Regions from separate parts of the Salimicrobium salexigens genome, predicted to be linked through region 1. Evidence: riboswitches for the same ligand, from Rfam matches in the RefSeq annotation. Region 1 holds a riboswitch; each other region holds the start of a gene.

Region 1 (5,072 bases):
ATGAGAACGATGTGGATTATAAAGCTGTGAATCTCGTGGAAACTCCACCTTCGAAGGAAATGCTGCTGCAGATGATGAAAAACAGCGATCTTCCTTCGAAACGTTTCTTCAATTCCAGCGGGAAGAAGTACCGTGAGCTTGGACTGAAAGACAAAGTAGGGGACATGACGCTTGAAGAACAGGCGGAGATACTGGCTTCCGACGGCATGCTGATCAAGCGGCCGCTAGCTACGGATGGAAGTCGCGTGACCGCAGGGTTCAAAGAAGCGGAGTACGAAGCCAACTGGCTGTAATTTTTGAAGGAGGGGTCAATAATGGAACTGCCAAAAGAATTTCGTTATTCAAAAGAACATGAATGGGTAAAAGAAGAAGGGGATAACCTTCGCATCGGTATTACAGAGTTCGCCCAGTCCGAACTCGGTGACGTCGTGTTCGCCGAGCTTCCGGAAGTCGGTGATGAAGTGGAAGTGGATGAGCCGTTCGGAAGTGTGGAATCCGTGAAGACGGTATCCGAACTTTATGCTCCCGTCAGCGGGAAAGTCGTTGAAGTGAACGATGAACTCGAGGACAGCCCGGAACTAGTAAACGAATCTCCTTACGATAAAGCGTGGATGATCGTAGTCGAGCCTTCCGGGAAGTCCGGACTGGATGATCTGATGAGTGCGGATGAGTACGAAGCTATGATTTCCGAAGATGAATAGAACTTATTAACTTCGACAGACCATGGATCCGCATGGTCTGTTTCTGTATAAAGGGGTAAGCGGGATGAATGAACCTATTTTAATCGTTGAGGGGATTACGGACAAAAAGCATATTAAGAAGATGCTGGCGCAGCCTCTTGAAATCATCTGCACGTATGGAACACTCGGCCTGGAGCGTCTGGATGAGCTGATTTATGAGTACGATCTGGATCACCGCAACGTTTATATACTCGTCGATGAAGACTACTCGGGCTACAGACTCCGGGAACAGTTCAGGGAAGAACTTCCTCACGCTGTACATCTGTACACAAGCAAAACGTACCGGGAAGTAGCTGCTACGCCGGAACCGGAACTCGCACGGATGCTTGCGGGGTACCGGTTCCGGATCAAACCTGTCTACATGATGTAAGGAGGCAACAATGAAAGAAGTGAATGTAAGGGAAACACTGCCGGAAGTAGGAAGAGGGTACGTATTCATTTACAGTCCCTTTTGCGGAACGTGCCACCTGGCAAGGGAAATGCTTGATATCATCGAGAAGATGAGAGAAGAAGATGTCTTCTATGAAATGAACGCGAGCCTCTTCCCGGACTTCATGCAGGAGGAACAGGTATCAAGCGTACCCTGTCTGCTCGTATGGAAAGACGGGAAAGTGGAAGAGAAAGTGTATGCGTTCGAATCGGTGACGAAAATTTTCAATCTGATGAAAGAAAAAGAGAAAATATAGCGAAGCACCAGCTCATCATCCCGGGAGCTGGTGCTTTTGTGAACGCGGACGGGAGAATCGTTCCTTTCGGAAGCGCCACGGGGGCCTGAAAGGAACGATTTACGCCGAATCGTTCCCTTCAGAGAGGGAAGGATGTGCTGAAGGGAAGGAAACAGAGAGAAACGTGACCTTCGGGGCCGGATATGGCGTCCGAAAGTCACGCAAAAGAAATCTCCACTATTCCACCGTTTCTCCGACGGCTTTCATAATGTCCATAAAGGAAGCGTCGTCGCCGAACTGATGAACGATTTCCCCTTCGGATGAGATGATGACGGTGGTAGGAACACCGGTGCAGCCGTAGAGGTCATACACTTTCGTTCCATTATCCTCAAGCGTCGGCTGTGTCAAAAATTTCTCTTTATACTTTACGGCATCTTCCCTCTTTCCTTCCCGGCCGGCAACGTTGATGGTAATCATTTCCACGTCGTCCGTATGGAGCGAATCGAAAAGCTGCTCTTTTTTCGGCATATCTGCACCGGAATCCGGGCACCAGGAGGCCCAGAAAGTAAGAATGGTGACTTTCCCCGGAGTTTCCGGAAGTGTATAAGTGCCTTCTCCGGTAAGGTATGGTAATGTGAATACGGGTGCTTTCATAAGTATCGGATCCTTTCTTCAATAGCAAGTTTGCAAAAATCGTAACATATACACGCTTTTTATTGAAGTTTATTGACACCAGCCCGGTACAGTGCTAAAATCTTCCGTATCGCTCTATAAATTGAATAAATGAAATTCTCTTATCAAGAGAGGTGGAGGGACTGGCCCTATGAAGCCCGGCAACCGTTAAACATTCTGTTTAAAATGGTGCCAAATCCTACAGAACAATCGGTTCTGATAGATGAGAGAACAGAATTGATTTTTAAATACCAACCTTTCTGTTCTTTCAGGCAGAGGGGTTTTTTTATTTGCTAAAACCGTAAGAGACAGCGACTCTTACAGACGCAGGAGGAAAAACAATGATTTCGATTAAAGGTCTGTCAAAAGTGTTCCGAACGAAGGATCAGGATGTACACGCGGTCAGTGACCTCGAGGCGACGATCGACTCCGGTGAAATTTTCGGCGTCATCGGATACAGCGGGGCCGGAAAAAGTACTTTCATCCGCCTGCTGAACCGTCTCGAAGACCCGAGTGGCGGAACGATCAATATAGACGACAGGGAGATTTCTTCACTGTCAAAAGGAGATCTCCGTCTGGCCCGCCAGGACATGGGAATGATCTTCCAGCACTTCAACCTGCTGTGGTCCCGTACAGTGGAAGATAATATCGCTTTTCCACTCGAAATTGCGGGAGTACCGAAGGAGGAAAGAAAGGAACGTGTGGACGAACTGGTGGAGCTCGTTGGTCTCGGCGGCCGCGGGACCTCGTACCCTTCCCAGTTGAGCGGGGGTCAAAAACAGCGTGTCGGTATCGCCAGAGCACTCGCAAATCGCCCGAAAGTCCTTTTATGTGATGAGGCGACCTCCGCTCTCGATCCGGAAACGACCGACTCCATTCTTGATTTGCTCGTCGATATCAATGCGAAACTCGGACTTACCATCGTGCTCATTACTCACGAAATGCACGTCATCCGTAAAATCTGCCACCGTGTGGCTGTAATGGAAGACGGAAAAATTGTGGAAGAAGGTGACGTACTGGACGTATTTTTAAGACCGAAACAGAAAGTGACGAAACGTTTCGTCGACCAGGTGATGGGAGACCCTGACCGGGAATCTTCTCTTTCTCTTATTAAAGAGGAATACCCTCTCGGGGAAGTGGCCCAGTTTCATTTCGTCGGAGAACGTACGCATCAGGCACTGATCAGTGAAGTGTCCCGGAAGTTCCAGGTGGATGTGAACGTGCTCCACGGGAAGATCACCCAGACCCAGAAGGGTGCATATGGTACATTGATCGTGCATCTCGAAGGAGAAAAAGAAGAAATTGAACGGGCTCTGACGTATGTAAGAGAAACGTCTGTAGAAGTGGAGGTGGCCCTTGATGTTTGAACAATTGTTTCCTAACGTTCAGGTTGACGACATGATTACCGCGACGAACGAGACGCTGTTTATGACGTTCTTCTCCGTTCTCGGAACGTTCATATTCGGCCTGCTTCTCGGTCTGCTGCTTTATTTAACAGGCCCGGGAGGCATCTGGCAGAATAAAATAGCGAACTGGATTACCGCAGCTTTCGTCAACGTCTTCCGGGCTATCCCGTTCATTATTCTCATCCTGCTTCTGTTCCCGTTCACCGATTTTTTCGTCGGGACGATACGCGGGCCTTCAGCAGCACTGCCGGCACTCATTATCGGAGGTGCGCCTTTCTATGCCCGTCTCGTTGAAATAGCACTTAAAGAAGTGGATAAAGGTGTAATCGAAGCGGCCAAAGCGATGGGAGCCAAATACCGTACAATCATTTTCAAAGTTCTTCTGCCGGAATCGACTCCGGCTTTGATATCCGGACTTACAGTAACGGCCATCGCTCTGATCAGCTATACAGCTGTAGCGGGAGTGATCGGCGCCGGAGGTCTCGGGGACTTCGCTTACTTTTACGGGTTCCAGAGGAACAGTTTTGATGTCGTATTCGTATGTACCGTGCTTATCGTCATTATCGTATTCGTTTTCCAGTTCATCGGAGACTTCGCTTCCAGAAAACTGGACAAAAGATAAAACTACGTTTTAAAAAAGGAGAGAGTACCATGAAAAAATTTCTACTCACGTTAGCCACTATAGCCCTTGTTTCCCTGCTCGCAGCATGTGGATCGGACAGCTCAGATTCCGGTGATTCGGAAGGATCGGATAAAGAAACATCCGAAATATCCGTCGGCGCCACCAGTGTTCCGCACGCAGAAGTGTTGAAAGAAGCACAGCCGCTTATGGAAGAAAAGGGCATTACGCTGAATATCGAAGAATATCAGGATTACGTCCTCCCGAACCGTGATCTGTCTGAAGGGGAGATCGACGCAAACTATTTTCAGCATATTCCTTACCTGAATACGCAAATGGAAGAGAACGGCTATGATTTCGCCAACCTTGGAGGTATCCACATCGAGCCGATGGGTATCTACTCCAAAGGAATCGAAAGTATCGAAGATGTGGAGGATGGAACGACGGTGCTTATGAGCCGCTCTGTCGCAGACCATGGGCGTATCCTTTCCCTTCTCGAGAAAGAAGGCCTGGTGAAAATCGACCCGGACGTGGATCCGGTGAACGCTAAACTGGAAGACGTCGTCGAGAACCCTAAAAATCTTGAGTTCGACGCAGGGATCGATGCAGCCCTTCTACCTGAAAACTACGAGAGAGAAGAGAATGCGCTTGTCGCCATCAACACGAACTACGCGATCCAGGCGGACCTTAACCCGAGTGAAGACGCCCTTCTTCTCGAAGGTTCCGACTCTCCTTACGTAAACGTAATCGCAGCGAAAAGTGAAGATAAGGACAGCGAAGCATTGAACACCCTGGTGGAAGTACTTCGCTCCGATGAAATCCAATCCTTCATGAAAGAGCAGTATGATGGTGCGGTCGTGCCTGTAGACGGCAGTGACAGCGAAAAATGAAAAGGAAGCACTTCCCCTGACTTGAGTGGGGAGTGCTTCCTTTTTTTGCTTCAGCTATTGTCCGTTTTCAAATTATCTAC
Region 2 (5,072 bases), on a different contig from region 1:
CTTCATTTTGAGAAATCGAACGGCAAGAAACTTTCGCTTACCCATTTTCTTCGGAGTGAGAATGATTATGAAGAAATCCGGGACCATCTGGAACGCACCTTTGAACGCAAACTATCGGAGAAGGAACTTAACAGCTTTACGTATGAAGGGGACGCTTTCACTTTCTTCGCGGGGAATCAGTCCGTACGGGTGAATAAACAGGAGCACCCGGAGTGGTTCAAAGAAAAGTTCATGAAGAAGCGTTCGGATATGACGGAGAGACCGGGGATTTTTCATACGGAGAAAGAGATCACTGAAATTCCTGTTACCGAAAAAATGTTAGAAGAGTATCCTGTAGCAGTGATGGGAGGCCCCCATCCGAAGAGGACAGAAGAGATCCTCCGGGCGCTGGAGAAGAACGACCGGAAAGCTGTGTTCTTTTTGATCGGCAAACGTGTCGAACGATATCCGGCCGCGGTGGAAGCTATAAAAGAACAGGGGCACGCTGTGGTCGCTCATACATGGAACCAGAGGCTCCCGGGACGTCTCTCGGATAAGAAAGAAAGCGAATACCGGGAACGTTCCGTGAACCTGCTCAGCTCCATTACAGGTCAGCAGGAGGTGCTGGTTTCCGGGGACAGGGTGAGCCCGGAAAAAGCACTCATCAATCGCCCTAACTGGGCCGGGAAGTCCGAGGCGTGGGTGACGGAGCAGCTCGTGAATTCCGCCCGTTCGAACGGGCAGCTTGTCATGAGCGGATTGAATGAAAAAACTCCTGCGTTATTACGGGAAGTACTTCCTGAGCTGAAAGACTCCAGGAGCAGGGAAAAGGAAACAGGCAGGGAAAAGTCCGGAGCAGAACGACTGGCCGGAATGTAATCTTCTAAGGAACAGCACAGAGACCTCAGGCGGCTGCGGCCGGTGGAGGTAATGTGCTGTTTTTTTATTGTCTCCCGGCCTGGCTCTTTTTTGATAACGGATCTTCTGCAGCCGTTAAACACGTAAGTGATATCTGATGAACTCTCCCCACTTATCGAATTCGACAAGGAAGCCGTCGTGACCGAATTCGGTATCGATATGGAAATGCACAGCGTGTGGAGTGAGGAGTGAAAATTCTTCCATGGATTCCTTCGGATATATGAGATCTTTCTCGAAACTCATCGTATAAATATCTGCTCTGTACTGTTGCACCGTATCTTCCATGGCTCCTCTGTTTCTTGTAATATCATGATGGTTCATCGCCTCAAGAAGGTAAAGGTAGCTGTTGGCATCGAACCGTTTTTTAATCTTCTTCCCCTGATGATCCAGATAGGACTGGATATGATAACTTTCTTCGTTCTGCCGGCGGTTGAAGCGCTGGTGAAACAGAGATCTGCTTCTGTAAGTGACCATCCCCGTCATTCTCGCAATTTCAAAACCGTCGAGGTTCTCATTCGATTGATAATTACCATTGTCCCACCGCGGGTCACGTTTTATCGCTTCCGCCCCTATATGGTTGAATGCTATTCCATAATCGCTGAGGGCCGGGGTGGAAGCGAGAATAAACAGCTTATCCATCGCATCCGGGTACATAAGCCCCCACTCATACACCTGCATACCACCGAGTGACCCGCCGAGTACGGCATGTATGTGCGTGAAGCCGAGAACTTCCAGAGCCCTTTTCTGAGCCCGTACTACATCTCTGATTGTTATGGAAGGGAAGTCGAGGCGATAGACCTCTCCATTTTCGGGATTTACGCTCGCAGGCCCCGTAGAACCGTGACAGCCACCAAGCACGTTGAAGGTGACAGTCTGAAACTCTTCTTCCGGGACTATCCCTTCTTTTCCGAATAGACCTCTCCACCATCCGGGCTCTTCTTCCGTACCCACGGTGTACTGATTGCCTGTGAGAGCGTGACATATAAGGAGCAGGGGCGCATTCTGGTTGCCGGATTGCTCATAGGCAAGGGTAACTTCCGGCAGCCGTTCACCTGATTCGCAAATGAACTCCCCGATCGACACTTCTTTATAAACGGTTTCACATGTTCGGATATGATTGACGGACATCTATCTTCCCTCCAGTGGAATTGTATAGGTAATGCGGCCGGGGAGACCGGGCACAGAAAAAGCCCCCTTCTGATAAGTTAAGAAGAGGGCTGATTTATATATTGCCTCCTCTTATCTTCCAGATCAGTAAGATCTGTAGGACGTAGCACCTTTTCAAACTGATGTTTGAAGGTTGCCGGGCTTCACAGGGCCTAATCCCTCAGCCGCTCTTAATAAGAGTCGCACGAACTATTCAATTTAAGCTTATTATGAAGTATAACCACCAGAGGAAAGGTATGTCAACTAATTTTCTGACTATTTGAGATATGTTTGAAGGAAAAAGAGGCGGGGTACAATCAAAAGTATCCGATCATTAAAAGAGGAGTGGATTAATTATGGTAAAAGAATATAGCGTAGTACAAAACAAGGACAAAAACGGCTGGTACATTAAAATCGAAGACATCGCTCCGACGGATTTCTTCGAAGATTTTGATTCCGCAGTCAGCAAAGCCGAAGAAATTGCGAAGAAGAACTCTCCGAGTAAAGTTCTGATTCTCGATCAGGACGATAACGTGCAAGAAGAAAGAAGCTTTTAATTTAATTATGCGTAAAGAGCTGAAGGGTACCCCCTTCGGCTTTTTTTGTATGGAAAAAAATAATATGATACATATTTTTCAGAATACTTATTGTAATATGTTTGTAATCGTGCTAAGATACAGACAATGAAACTGTGCAAACGAATTCACAGTATCGCTTCTGTCACCTGTCCTTTTCTTTACATAGGAGAAGGAGTAATTTATTGGATATTTTTGCAAACGAATGCACAAACTTTTCCGGCGTCCTTTATTTTTTTGTGTAAGTTGTAAGCGGATTCAAAACATCAGAAACAGTAAAAGGGAGTGTATGGAATGAAGAAGAAAAAGTTTTATTCAGGGATTGCTACGGCTCTATTGGCTTCAAGTGTGCTGGCGGGCTGTTCGTTCGGCTCAGGTGAAGAATCTTCCGGCGGAAGTAATGACGGTGGAGGAGAAGGCGGCAACGGCGAAGCGGTTACGGTTGACGTTTTTCAATTCAAAGTGGAATTCAAAGATCAGTTTGAAGAACTTGTATCGATGTATGAAGAAGAGAACCCGGACGTCAATATTAACGTCAAAACCGTCGGTGGCGGTAACGATTACGGTGCTTCACTGAAAACTTCCTTCTCCTCCGGCGAAGAGCCTGACGTCTTCAACGTCGGCGGACCGACGGACGTGGACGAGTACGAAGAATATCTGGCCGACGTTTCGGATACGAAAGCTGCCGAAGCGGCTCTTGAGGGGACGTTGAACGGTGTAAGTCGTGACGATCAGGTTCTCGGACTTCCTTATAACCAGGAAGGCTATGGACTTCTTTACAATAAGAAAGTTTTCGAAGAAGCGGGTATTGATGCTTCCTCGATCAAGACGATGGAAGATCTGAAAGGTGCCGTGGAAACCCTGAATTCCAATAAAGAAGAATTGGGAATCAAAGCGCCGTTCGCTTTCCCCGGCAAAGAACAGTGGGTTATGGGTAACCACCTGGCAAACGCCTACCTGGCGGATGAGTTCAATCACGATGTAATGGAAGCATATGAAGCGGAGACTGTGGAATTCGCAATGGGAGATCAGATGAAAGAGTTCACGGATCTTCAGAGTGAAAATTCCATTCAGCCTGTATTGAGTCTCGATTATTCCCAGCAGGTGGAAGAGCACTTTTCTCTTGGAAACGTAGCGATGATTCAGCAGGGTAACTGGGTGTACAACACGATCGAATCCATGGATCAGGAATTCGCCGAAAACAATGTCGGACTTCTTCCTATTCCGGTGGAAGGTTATGAAGGAAGTATTCCTGTAGGCGTGCCTAACTACTGGGTGGTAAACAAGCAATCCGAAGATGAAGTGGTACAGGCGTCCAAAGATTTCCTCGACTGGATGTACACGTCTGACAAAGGTAAGAAATTCGTAACGGAAGAATTCAAGTTCATTCCTGCTTACGAAGGGTACGAAGACCAGGAAATCGCGGATCCTATTTCCCAGGAAATATACAACTACGCGAAAGAAGGGAATACGCTCGGCTGGGTTTTCCTCGGAGCTCCTACAGCCTGGACGGAAGATGCTCTCGGCGTCGCCATGCAGGAATATCTTGCCGGTGATATAACGTGGGAAGAAGTGGAGAAACAGGCGACTGATGCCTGGGAAGAAGCCAGACAATAAGCAAATAACAGAAGACCGGTAAAGAGCGCTGAACTATAGCGCTCTTATTGGTTACTGAAGGCGACAGAAGAGCTTTTTTACAACTGAGGAGGAACTTATTATGAGAAACAGGAGTTTATCATTCTGGCTTTTTCTGACCCCCGTTATTCTCGGGCTCGGAATTGTTGTGGTCATCCCGTTCGTCTACGGACTGATTTATTCATTTACGGACTGGAACGGATTAACGGCGAACAATTTCGTCGGTCTGGAAAACTACATAAAATTGTTCCAGGAAGATGAGTTCATGAATTCGATCTGGTTCACTATCAAGTTTGCAGTTATCACCGTGCTGCTGCTGAACATATTCGGCCTTGGCCTCGCACTTCTCGTTACGAGAAACATGAAGACGAATAATTTAATGCGGACCATCTTTTTTATGCCGAACCTTATCGGGGGTCTCATACTCGGGTTTATCTGGCAATTTATTTTCATCTCTGTATTTGGTGATATATCCGGAATTACGGGGATTGAAGGTCTGAGCGGCTGGTTATCTACAACGAACACAGGCTTCTGGGGACTTGTAATCCTTACCTCCTGGCAGATGGCCGGGTATATTATGATCATTTATATAGCCTATCTTGAAAACGTGCCGAAAGAGCTGATCGAAGCTTCGAAAATTGACGGGGCAAATGCGGTACAGCGATTCAAAAATGTCATTTTCCCGCTAGTGGCTCCCGCCTTTACGGTCAGTATGTTCCTTACATTATCCATGTCTTTCAAAATTTACGACCAAAACCTGTCACTGACGAATGGAGGACCTTTCAACTCCACGCAGATGGTGGCGATGGAAATCGTACG
Region 3 (5,072 bases), on a different contig from region 1:
CAGGTCATTTTTATCTTCAATGCCTACGGAGAAGCGGAGAAGACAACTATCCACTCCATATTTCACCCTCGTCTCCTCCGGAATATCCGCATGCGTCTGAGTTGCAGGATAAGTAATGAAACTCTCCACCCCTCCAAGACTTTCAGCAAACGTAATGATATTTAAGGTCTTCAGAAAAACCGGCACCTGTTCTTCTCTTGTTAAACGGAAAGAAAGCATCCCGCCCCGTCCCGGATACAGGACTTCCCGGACCTCTTCACGGCTCTTCAGATAATCAACAATTGTTTCCGCATTCTCCTCGTGCTGTTTCATACGTATGTGGAGCGTTTTCATCCCTCTCAGTAAAAGCCAGGAATCCATCGCCGACAGTGTCGCACCAATCCCGTTATGAAGGTTCTGGACAGTGCGGGTGAGCTCCTCCCCTTTCGTTATGATCGCCCCCGCCAGGACGTCATTATGACCTCCAAGATACTTCGTACCGCTGTGGATAACGATGTCCGCCCCTTCTTCCAGAGGATTCTGAAGGAGAGGTGAATAAAACGTGTTATCCACTATTAGCCTTACACCGTATTTTCTGCAGACAGCAGCGCATTTCGAAATGTCCACCTCCTTCATCAAAGGATTGGCCGGAGTCTCGAAAAATACGGCTTTTGTCCTTTCCCTCATTTCACTCTCCAGTGCCGCATCATTCGTGAGGTCTGCATAACGAAAAGTTATCCCGTACCGGGCAAGAACTTCTTCAAACAGCCGGTAGGTCCCGCCGTACAAATCACGTGAAACGATCACCTCCTCCCCCGAGCGGAACAGACCGAAAACTGTATGGATAGCTGCCATTCCGGAACTGCAGGCAAAAGCCCCGTCTCCCTTTTCGAGTTCCTGAAGTGTTTTCTCCAAAACAGAGCGCGTGGGGTTAGCCGTCCTTGTGTAATCAAAACCGGTGGATTCCCCGAGCCCGTGATGGGCATAACTTGTGGAAAAATAAACCGGAGTGCTTACTGCGCCGGTACCGGGGTCCGTCCTGTTTCCGGCCTGCGTCAGTATTGTCGCTCTCTCGTGTACCATAGTGGCATCCCTCCCATAAAAAAATCGACCTCCTGAAAAGAGGCCGATTTCTACACATTTGTGTACTATCGTCCTCTCATCTTTTCAAAGCACAGGCTTTGCTGGAATTGGCACCAGTTCGCTTTTAAACAATGGTTGCCGAGGTTTCAAAGGGCCAGTCCCTCCACCTCTCTGGATAAGAGTCCATTAATATTCATTTGATTTTCACCAATTATATAGACGAACGCAGCATTCGTCAATATTTTTTTAATTATTTTTCAATTCAGTCGTTTCCTTACAAAGGTTTCCGTAAATAACCGACTGAAAAAAATACCTCCGAACGCCATCAAAAGGGCTCCCGCCCACATCATCTGCACAGCAAATACCACGACGAAAATGAGTGTCTGGAAGAAAAGAAGCTGTCTCAGGAAACGTATCAATTCTTCTTTTCTCTGTTCAAAGGAGACCGGATAAATATCCAGCCAGGCGATAGTCCGATGATGCTGCCACAACGTCATCATCTGGAATCCGCTCAAATAAAGAAACAGGACACCGATAATTACACTTATCATCATATTAGGAACGAACCATACAGCAAGAGCACCTATAGCAGCCAGACGAATGTACATCCCGCTGTAATCGCCGGATCTTGCAAAAGTAATTCGGTACAGGTAAGTGTACGTTGTATCTCCGGAAAAAGGAATGCGGGCGGTCAAAAGTTTTACGATAAGACGCCTTCGTTTCACCCGGCTTTTCAGATGCGGAACGTCTGTGAACATATTAGCCAGCCTGTAGAACACTCTCATCCGTCCCTGGTCTTTTTCCAGCAGAAGATCCCAGGCAAGCCCGGCTTTCTGCTTCGATACTCTCCAGGCATATACTACAAGCCCGCTCAAGAGCACAAGACCCGGAACGACAAACAAGAGGGCACCAACGGCCGCAGAGTAAAACAGGGCGGCTGAAACTATCCACGCCGCCGCCTGATAGCCGATACGTATAGAAGGCTGACGTTCCTGCAGCATCCACCAGTTGGACTGCATTACTCCCGCCTTCACGACAAGCATAAGCAGAATGATGGCGAGGTAGTGATCCGTACCCAGTTCAGGATACACGGTAAAATACAAAGGTCCGAGCGCAGCCCCCGCAAGAAAAATTACGTAAAGCTGCACCACATAACTATAGTAAAGACTGAAACGGAAATAATCCTTCAACTCGAACTCCGCCGGCAGAAGAAAAACCAGGTCCGGTTCTTTGATCATTGTACGTACCGGACTGTAGGATGTAATGCTGGCGAAAACCAGAGCTACAATCAGTCCGGCGGGGAAATCTTCCGGAACGGTCTGCAGCCACTGCTGATAAAAGTATGCACCGGCCGAAAGAAGAAAAAACATCACTACCGCAATATGACCGTTAAAAATATAGCGCGTATACCGGCTCAGTTCTTTCGTGTGTTCCCTCATCCGCTCTTTCCAGAAACGTCTGGCGTTAATCATGGGAATCGTCCTTCGTCAATCGTACATATATATCGTCGAGGGAAGCCCGCGGCATGGAAAAGAATGTGCGAAGTTCTTCCAGTGTCCCGTCTGCTCTGATTTCTCCTTCATGAAGAATGACAAAGCGGTCACAGTATTTCTCTGCAGTGGCGAGTATATGAGTCGACATAAGAACCCCGGCCCCGTTCTCCTTCATTTCTTCCATCCATTCCAGATAAGACTGGATGCCGAGCGGGTCGAGCCCTACAAACGGCTCATCTACGATATATAAAGCGGGTTCGATCAGAAAAGCACACATAATCATGACTTTCTGACGCATCCCCTTGGAGAAGTGAACAGGAAACCAGTGAAGCCTTTTTTCCATATGAAATTCTTTTAAGAGAGGGGGGACTCTGCTGTTAAAAGTCTGTTCATCAATGTGATACGCACGGGCAGTCAGGCGCAGGTGCTCTTCCAGCGTAAGTTCATCGTACAGAATAGGCATCTCGGGGATATAGGCAAGCTGTTGACGATAGCTTTCGGGGTTCTCCCTGAAAGACGTACTGTTTATGGAAACACTTCCTTTTTTCGCCTCCATCATTCCGATAACGTGCTTGATGGTCGTACTTTTCCCGGCGCCGTTCAATCCGATAAGACCAACTATTTCACCGGAATTCACCTGAAGAGAAATGCCGTGCAGAACGTTTTTCCGGGTATAGCCCCCAAATAAATTTTCGATATGTAATAGTGATTCCAATCTGACTCCCTCTTTTCGTATGTAGTGGTCCCTTCCTTTAAAAAATAGTACCATAGTTGGCTTTCCTATTACAGTTCTTGCGTCCTGCTATGGTACAATACCCATCAAGGAGGGAATATTTATGACAGATTGTATTTTCTGCAAAATTATCAACGGAGAAATTCCATCAGCCAAAGTATATGAAGACGAAGAAGTTTATGCCTTTTTAGACATTAGTCAGGTCACCAAAGGTCATACGCTCGTCATTCCAAAACAGCATACTAAAAACATCTACGAAACTCACCCGCAAGTAGCCTCCAATGTGTTTGCACGAATACCGAAAATCGCCACGGCCGTTAAATCCGCTTTTGATGCGGATGGGGTGAACATCGTAAATAATAACGACGAAGCAGCCTATCAGTCTGTATTTCACTTACACATCCACGTTCTTCCAAGGTACGAAAATGGAGACGGTTTCGGAGTCAAATGGACGGACAACAGTAATTCCTACACTCCGGAACAGCTTCAGGAACTGTCGCAGACGATTGCTGAAAAGATTTCTTAGAAACTGTACGGGACTTTTGTTATACTTATAACACATTCGCAATCGACCACGAGGGTACGGTTGGAGTGAAATCAGAAAAGCTTAGAAGAGGAGAGATTAGATGAATACTCGTGTACTGGTGTTGCTGTCGTTGTTTATAGGAATAGGGGCTGTACTGCATGCAGTCATGCCGCCGATATTTTTCGGAATGAGGCCGGATATGCTGCTTGCCATGATGTTTTTGGGGATTATTATGTTCCCCAAAGTATCTTACGTTCTTGTGCTTTCCACAGCTACAGGAATCGTCTCTGCATTAACCACCACCGCACCGGGCGGACAGATCGCAAACCTTATTGAAAAACCCGTCACAGGTATGATTGTATTTGTGCTCGTTCTCGCCATGCGTAACTTCAAACAGGAACGCATCAAAGCAGCTGTTCTTACGGCTGTCGGAACGATTGTCAGCGGCTCCATTTTCCTGGGGTTGATTCTGTTCGTTATCGGTTTAATGGATGCAGGCTTTATAGCCATATTCCTGACTGTAGTACTCCCGACAGCGCTTTTAAACACTGTGCTGATGGTGGTATTGCACCCCGTTTCTCTCAGAATTATGAGAAACTCTCCGGCACAGACACTTCGCGCTTCCTGACTTTACAGGAGCGGTCTCTCTATCTGGCCGCTCTCCTGCTTTCAGGAGGAAAAGGTTTAAATGTATACATATCAGGAGAAACAGTAAACAGGTACAGGTTAGTGAGTAAAGGAGGAAACAGAATGGTCCGAGTTAAACCGTTTGTTATGGGAATTGTTTCCGGAAGTGCTGCCGGAGCCCTTTACGTTCTTTTCAGCACTCCCTCGTCCGGCCAGGAATTCCGCTCGAACGCTGTCAGTAAAAGTAAAGAATTGAACAGTCTTTTACGCAGGTCCGGTCAGGATGGTAAACAATTCAAAGATCAGGTTACTGAAACATCCAAAGACACACTTTCACTCATCCGTCATCTCAGCGAAGATATCAGCTCTTCTGTCGAGGGCTGGAAACAGACGATCGCTCCCCATCAGAAAGAAATTCAAAAATACTTAGAACAGATTGAAGAAAATCTTGCAGACCTTGAAGAGAAAGCAAAGCAGCACCGTACCTCCGGAAACGAAGAAACTCCCCGCAACTGATGAAAGAGCACCCGCTCCGGGTGCTCTTTTTTTATCTTCCTTCATAAAAAAAGCGTCCCGGCTCCCGGGACGCTTTCCTGACATGATTATTCAGCAGCTTGTAAATCTTCGATAG
Region 4 (5,072 bases), on a different contig from region 1:
GCGTAAGCACCCACGTAGAGTTCCCTGAGAATTCACATCAAAAAACGCATTCTTCCGTGGAAAAATGCGCCTTTTCAAATAATCAGTACTGTTGCTATTCATTGATATACTTTATAGCGTTCGCCATCTTGCTTCTTGGTAAACATTAAGCTCCTTCGATCATGTCCCGTCGATTGTAACCAAAGTGACCAATTATTATTAGAGCGATACTCATTAAGGTTATTGTAATAAAGATTGATGCATCAAAATCTTCTAATGGCAATCGAGGTATCCAGCTTTGAATGGCTGTTTTTGAAAACCATTCCGGCAAATCTACGATCCCACCGAAATAGTTCAACAGAAAAGAGTATGCAAGGTACACATATACGACTTTTCCTGATTTCGGTGACCAGCCAAGAGCTAAGGAAGCTAAACCGATAAAGAACAGCAGGGACGGCAGGAAATTGAAGCCTGAACCAAGAAAATCAGCTATCTCCATTGTTGATCTGCCTCCCATAGCAGATAAAGCTGTACCACCAAGGCTGCCGGCAGCTATTAGAATTCCCGCTGCTCCTGTAATAATAGCTAAACCGATGCTGGTCCAATAAAGTCGGCTGCGGGTCACTTTTGTAGCAAAAATCTGACTTAAATATGCCCTGTTTTCCTGGGCAAACAGTTTATTTACAATGGCAATCGGCAGAATCGACACTAAAGCAATCATCACCATCATTATCGTGCTTGTAAATGATTCTTCAATGGAAACGTCCGCCTGCGCAAACATTTGTTTCATAATTTCGTTGCTTTCGAGAAAAGTTTGCATGTCACCATAAATTGAACCGTAAGCAGCGCCCATAACAATAAAAGCTATCAACCAGCTAATTATAGTACCTCTGTTAAGCTTAATAAATAAACCATGGACGGACAATAAAGAGTTAGCTGCGCTTTCCCGACCTTCTCTGCTCGGGAGATAACCGGCCCCCATGTCGCGGCCTCTTTCAAGTGAAAAAGCGACGACTACTGCAATCAAACTGAAAATCAATGCAAAAACAAGCGCAATCCAATTATTTTCAGTAAACGGGTAGGTGAGGTAGGTCCAGCCTAACGGATTGAGCATGGAGAGATCAACGTTCGAAACGTCTGTCCCGGCACGAATAATGTACAATAACCCGATTATTCCGAGCGTTGAACCTGTTGCAGAGGAGGAAGCAGGCATAATTTGTACCATCACGAGAGCAATAGCGGCACCAATAATACCGGCAATTCCAACCGAGGCTCCGAACAAAAAGGCGCCCTCGACAGAAATAGTCTCAGCATCAAAGCTGATCATCACGACGCTAATAAAAAGTGTTAATAAAAGGTTAATGAAAACAATTTGCATTATCGCGGCAAACGAATTAGCTTGTCGGCCGATTTGGAAGGAGCGTACCAGTTCGGTCAGACCAAGATCTTCTTCCTTTCGGGTGTGCCCTACTACATGCAGAACAGCGATGACCATTGAAAACAAACCACAAAACAACAGCATTTCATGGGCGTACATGGCTCCAAGTGTATAATCAACCGCTGTTCCAACCGGCGTTGGACCTACCATTGCAATCATTGCAGGGTTTTGGAGCGTTTCGAACATTCCGAGCAGGCCGTTGCCTTTCGCTATTTCTTTGAAGGCTGGCACAAAAGCTGCTGAAAACAGGCCGAACCCCAAAATCCAGACAATTATCTTTTTCCAGTCCCGTTTCAGATTAAGTAGGAACAAGGTCTCCCATTGTGCAAAATTTTCTCTCATCTTGATTCACCCTCCTTTCTGAAAATCAGCTTTCATAATGACGCATGAACAAATCTTCAAGAGTCGGTGGCACTGATTCAAATTTCTTGACCCCCAATTTACTTGCTGCCATTAAAATTTCATCAAGGTGTTTATTATCCGCAGAGAACGTTGCCTGATCTTCTTTTTGTTCGAAATCGAAAACGCCATTTACATTGGTCATCTCAGCCACATCCCCCTCTGTTACCAGCGTTATTGCAGAACGGGTCAAATGGCGTAAATCATCAAGGCTCCCGGATTCCACGATTTCTCCTTGGCGAATGATTGCCACTTTGTCAGCTAAACGCTCCACCTCACTTAAGATATGTGAGGACAACAGAATGGATTTGCCAGTTTCTTTGATTTTTTCTACTTCTTCCTGGAAAATCGCTTCCATCAATGGGTCAAGACCTGAAGTCGGTTCATCGAAAATGTACAGATCCGAATCAGCAGATAATGCTGCTATTAAACCCACCTTTTGACGATTCCCTTTCGAATACCCTTTGGCTTTTTTCTTAGGATCCAATTCAAAGCGTTTTATTAAATAGTCGCGTTTTTTTTTATTTCCGCCCCCGTGCAATTTAAGAAATAAATCAATAATCTCCCCGCCTGTCAAGTTTCCCCACAGGGTGACATCTCCCGGGACATATGAAATTCGTTTGTGTATCTCAAGACTGTCTTTCCAAACGTCCTTACCGAATATCTGTGCTTGACCTGCATCCCGCTTCATAATTCCCAATAAAATACGGATAGCAGTAGATTTACCAGCCCCATTCGGACCAATAAAGCCGACAACTTCTCCAGCGTTTACTGTGAATGAAACGTCGCGTAATGCCTGAAACTTACCGAATTTCTTTTGTAAACCTTGGATCGTTACAATCTCTGTCATAACACGAACACTCCTTTTTTAGAGAATTCAACTTTTCAGTTCATGCTTACTTATAAAAGCTGTATTTGAGAATCTCTGAATACCTCTTCCATTCTGCAAAATATTTTTCTCTGAATTCCTCTAAGTTTTCAAAGGTATTAATCTGTCGAAGTGCTTTATCGCTGAAACCGAACATCGTCCAATTCAGAATCTCAATCGCCTTTTCAATATCGATCCCTTCACGGAACTTGGAGTAATCAATATCTTTATATATTAATTCTGTGCCCCGCTCATAGATGGGATCGATTCTTTTCCTGATAGTTTCTTTTACCTCAACCGATTCCTCTTGGACCGCAGCAGTCAGGAAATCAAATATTTGAGGATGCTTTTCCTGAATATGCAATTTCTGCAAACCGATATTTTCAAGTCTTTTGAATAGATCTGTTTCACTCAAGTCAATTTGCTCATAAAAATCTTCAATAACCTGAACGCTTAATTCGATCAAATATACATAAAGATCTTTCTTGCTATTAAAATAATTGAACAGCGACCCTTTGGAAATGTTGGCACTTGTTACAATTGCATTAGTTGAGGCTTTATCAAATCCGTTTTGAACAAATTCCTGGATTGACGCGTTAATAATAAGTTCTTTCTTGCTCCTAGTTAGTTTATTAAAATTTGGATTAATGGTACTAACCTCCTTTCAGTTAGACATGACCGGTTTGGTCATTTTTATATTAACATGGTTGACCGAATTGGTCAATTTAAATATATAATAGCGGAAAAACACGGATGGTGTTTTAAATTATCTATGCTTCATCTGTGCCAAAGCAGCTACTTTTTCTTAAAAAAGTCTTTATAAAATAAAAAAACTTCAGCTAAAAGCTGAAGTTTTAAACGGCGCTGCAAGCCGCTCCATATTTTTTAACATATTGCTGATGATATTCCTCTGCTTCATAAAAAGTGGAAGCCGGTACCACTTCTGTTACAATCGGAGACTTGAAAATTCCGCGATCGTTCCATTCTTTTATTTTCGCAATGGACTGCTGACGCTGCTCCTCATTCGCATAAAAAATCACGGAGCGGTACTGATGTCCGACATCTTCTCCCTGACGATTGACGGAAGTAGGATCATGGGCTTCAAGGAAGTACTCGACGAGAGCTTCATAAGTGAGCACTTCAGGGTCGAACTCAATACGAATGGACTCCGCATGTCCTGTTTCCCCGGTTTTCACCTGTTCGTAGGACGGATTCTCCACAAATCCTCCCGTATAACCGACTGTTGTATTCGTCACTCCGCTCAATCTGTCAAAGAACGCTTCCACACCCCAGAAACATCCTGCACCGAAAGTAGCGATTGCCATAATATATCTTATCCTTTCTCTCTAACTACACTTCTTCCGAGAGTTTAGACGGGCTAACAATCAAAATCCCCTCTCCTTAATATCCAGGAAGAGGGGTCGACGTTATAATATCCGCTCGATCCTCTCATCTCTTAGAATGGATATCCATTCTACAGGAATTGGCACCGTTCACACTGATTCACATCAGCAGGATGGTTGCCGGGCTTCAAAGGGCCAGTCCCTCCGCCTCTCTGGATAAGAAGTTTCGTTATTAATTTTAAGTTATTTTCCATAATACAACGAACCGGTAGTAAAGTAAAGCAGTAAAGCTCATTTTTTTCCTCCCTGATAATTATGTTTAACCTCCTGTGTTTTTGTCTATAAAGTAACAGTTACGATTATAATAATCACAATGGTTATAATTCCGGGAAGGATGACGAACTATGTACGGACTGGAAGACAAAAGAAAGCTTATTCAGGACTTTATCAGTCAGGTTTCCGAAGAGGATGCCGGAAAGAAACCTTCAGATAATACGTGGTCTATACTGGAAATATTGGAACATTTATATCTGATGGAGAACTTCATCATTGAACAGATCAATGACGTCATAAAAAATGGCACGAAAGAATCTGCATCACCGAAACCTATCGAGCGTACAACCAACCGTTCCCATAAAGTGGAAGCGCCGGAAGCAGTCCGGCCATCAGGGGCCTTCTCTTCTATACAGGAAGCACGTGAGGCTCTCGAGAAGACAAGGGAAGCTACAATGTTTCTGACTCACAACAAATCCGGAAATACACTTCAGCAATATTCCTTTCCCCACCCTTCCTTCGGGGCTATGAATCTGGAGCAGTGGGTAGAATTCATCGGATGGCACGAAATGCGTCACCTGGAACAGATGAAAGAAGTACAGGAACAAATAAGCTGAACCCTTTCCACCTCTCTTCGTTGAGCATTTAGAAGAGAGGTGTCGTTTGTATAAGGCCGTATACATCTTCGCCCCGTCATTTGACTGTATGAAATATTCTGATAATATTATTAAAATACGAACCTTTGCGGTTCCCTCTCTACAGCCGACAGCTG

Evidence for each region. A riboswitch is a leader RNA that binds a small molecule or an ion and turns the genes downstream of it on or off. The one in region 1 is predicted to bind S-adenosylmethionine.
Region 2: another riboswitch for S-adenosylmethionine. It lies ahead of metX (homoserine O-acetyltransferase MetX); the one in region 1 lies ahead of BW931_RS06500 (methionine ABC transporter ATP-binding protein).
Region 3: another riboswitch for S-adenosylmethionine. It lies ahead of BW931_RS00465 (aminotransferase class I/II-fold pyridoxal phosphate-dependent enzyme); the one in region 1 lies ahead of BW931_RS06500 (methionine ABC transporter ATP-binding protein).
Region 4: another riboswitch for S-adenosylmethionine. It lies ahead of msrA (peptide-methionine (S)-S-oxide reductase MsrA); the one in region 1 lies ahead of BW931_RS06500 (methionine ABC transporter ATP-binding protein).

Annotation. Positions count from the first base shown of each region.
Region 1 is NZ_FTOK01000004.1:175,905-180,976, forward strand. It holds gene BW931_RS06475 (arsenate reductase family protein) at 1-293, shown strand, start outside; gene gcvH (glycine cleavage system protein GcvH) at 315-701, shown strand; gene BW931_RS06485 (toprim domain-containing protein) at 724-1,110, shown strand; gene BW931_RS06490 (thioredoxin family protein) at 1,121-1,426, shown strand; gene BW931_RS06495 (TlpA family protein disulfide reductase) at 1,643-2,059, opposite strand; SAM riboswitch class I at 2,197-2,307, shown strand; gene BW931_RS06500 (methionine ABC transporter ATP-binding protein) at 2,419-3,444, shown strand; gene BW931_RS06505 (methionine ABC transporter permease) at 3,437-4,105, shown strand; gene BW931_RS06510 (MetQ/NlpA family ABC transporter substrate-binding protein) at 4,135-4,992, shown strand; gene BW931_RS06515 (hypothetical protein) at 5,043-5,072, opposite strand, start outside.
Region 2 is NZ_FTOK01000006.1:58,552-63,623, forward strand. It holds gene BW931_RS08450 (polysaccharide deacetylase family protein) at 1-858, shown strand, start outside; gene metX (homoserine O-acetyltransferase MetX) at 973-2,025, opposite strand; SAM riboswitch class I at 2,134-2,244, opposite strand; gene BW931_RS08460 (DUF2188 domain-containing protein) at 2,400-2,600, shown strand; gene BW931_RS08465 (ABC transporter substrate-binding protein) at 2,913-4,235, shown strand; gene BW931_RS08470 (carbohydrate ABC transporter permease) at 4,336-5,072, shown strand, end outside.
Region 3 is NZ_FTOK01000001.1:75,859-80,930, reverse strand. It holds gene BW931_RS00465 (aminotransferase class I/II-fold pyridoxal phosphate-dependent enzyme) at 1-1,062, opposite strand, end outside; SAM riboswitch class I at 1,136-1,244, opposite strand; gene BW931_RS00460 (ABC transporter permease) at 1,320-2,534, opposite strand; gene BW931_RS00455 (ABC transporter ATP-binding protein) at 2,527-3,270, opposite strand; gene BW931_RS00450 (HIT family protein) at 3,392-3,814, shown strand; gene BW931_RS00445 (tryptophan transporter) at 3,915-4,442, shown strand; gene BW931_RS00440 (YtxH domain-containing protein) at 4,565-4,957, shown strand; gene BW931_RS00435 (glycine betaine ABC transporter substrate-binding protein) at 5,044-5,072, opposite strand, start outside.
Region 4 is NZ_FTOK01000005.1:171,278-176,349, reverse strand. It holds gene BW931_RS07800 (ABC transporter permease) at 146-1,759, opposite strand; gene BW931_RS07795 (ABC transporter ATP-binding protein) at 1,785-2,666, opposite strand; gene BW931_RS07790 (TetR/AcrR family transcriptional regulator) at 2,713-3,150, opposite strand; partial or broken gene BW931_RS13770 (TetR/AcrR family transcriptional regulator) at 3,166-3,285, opposite strand; gene msrA (peptide-methionine (S)-S-oxide reductase MsrA) at 3,539-4,009, opposite strand; SAM riboswitch class I at 4,131-4,250, opposite strand; gene BW931_RS07780 (DinB family protein) at 4,432-4,917, shown strand.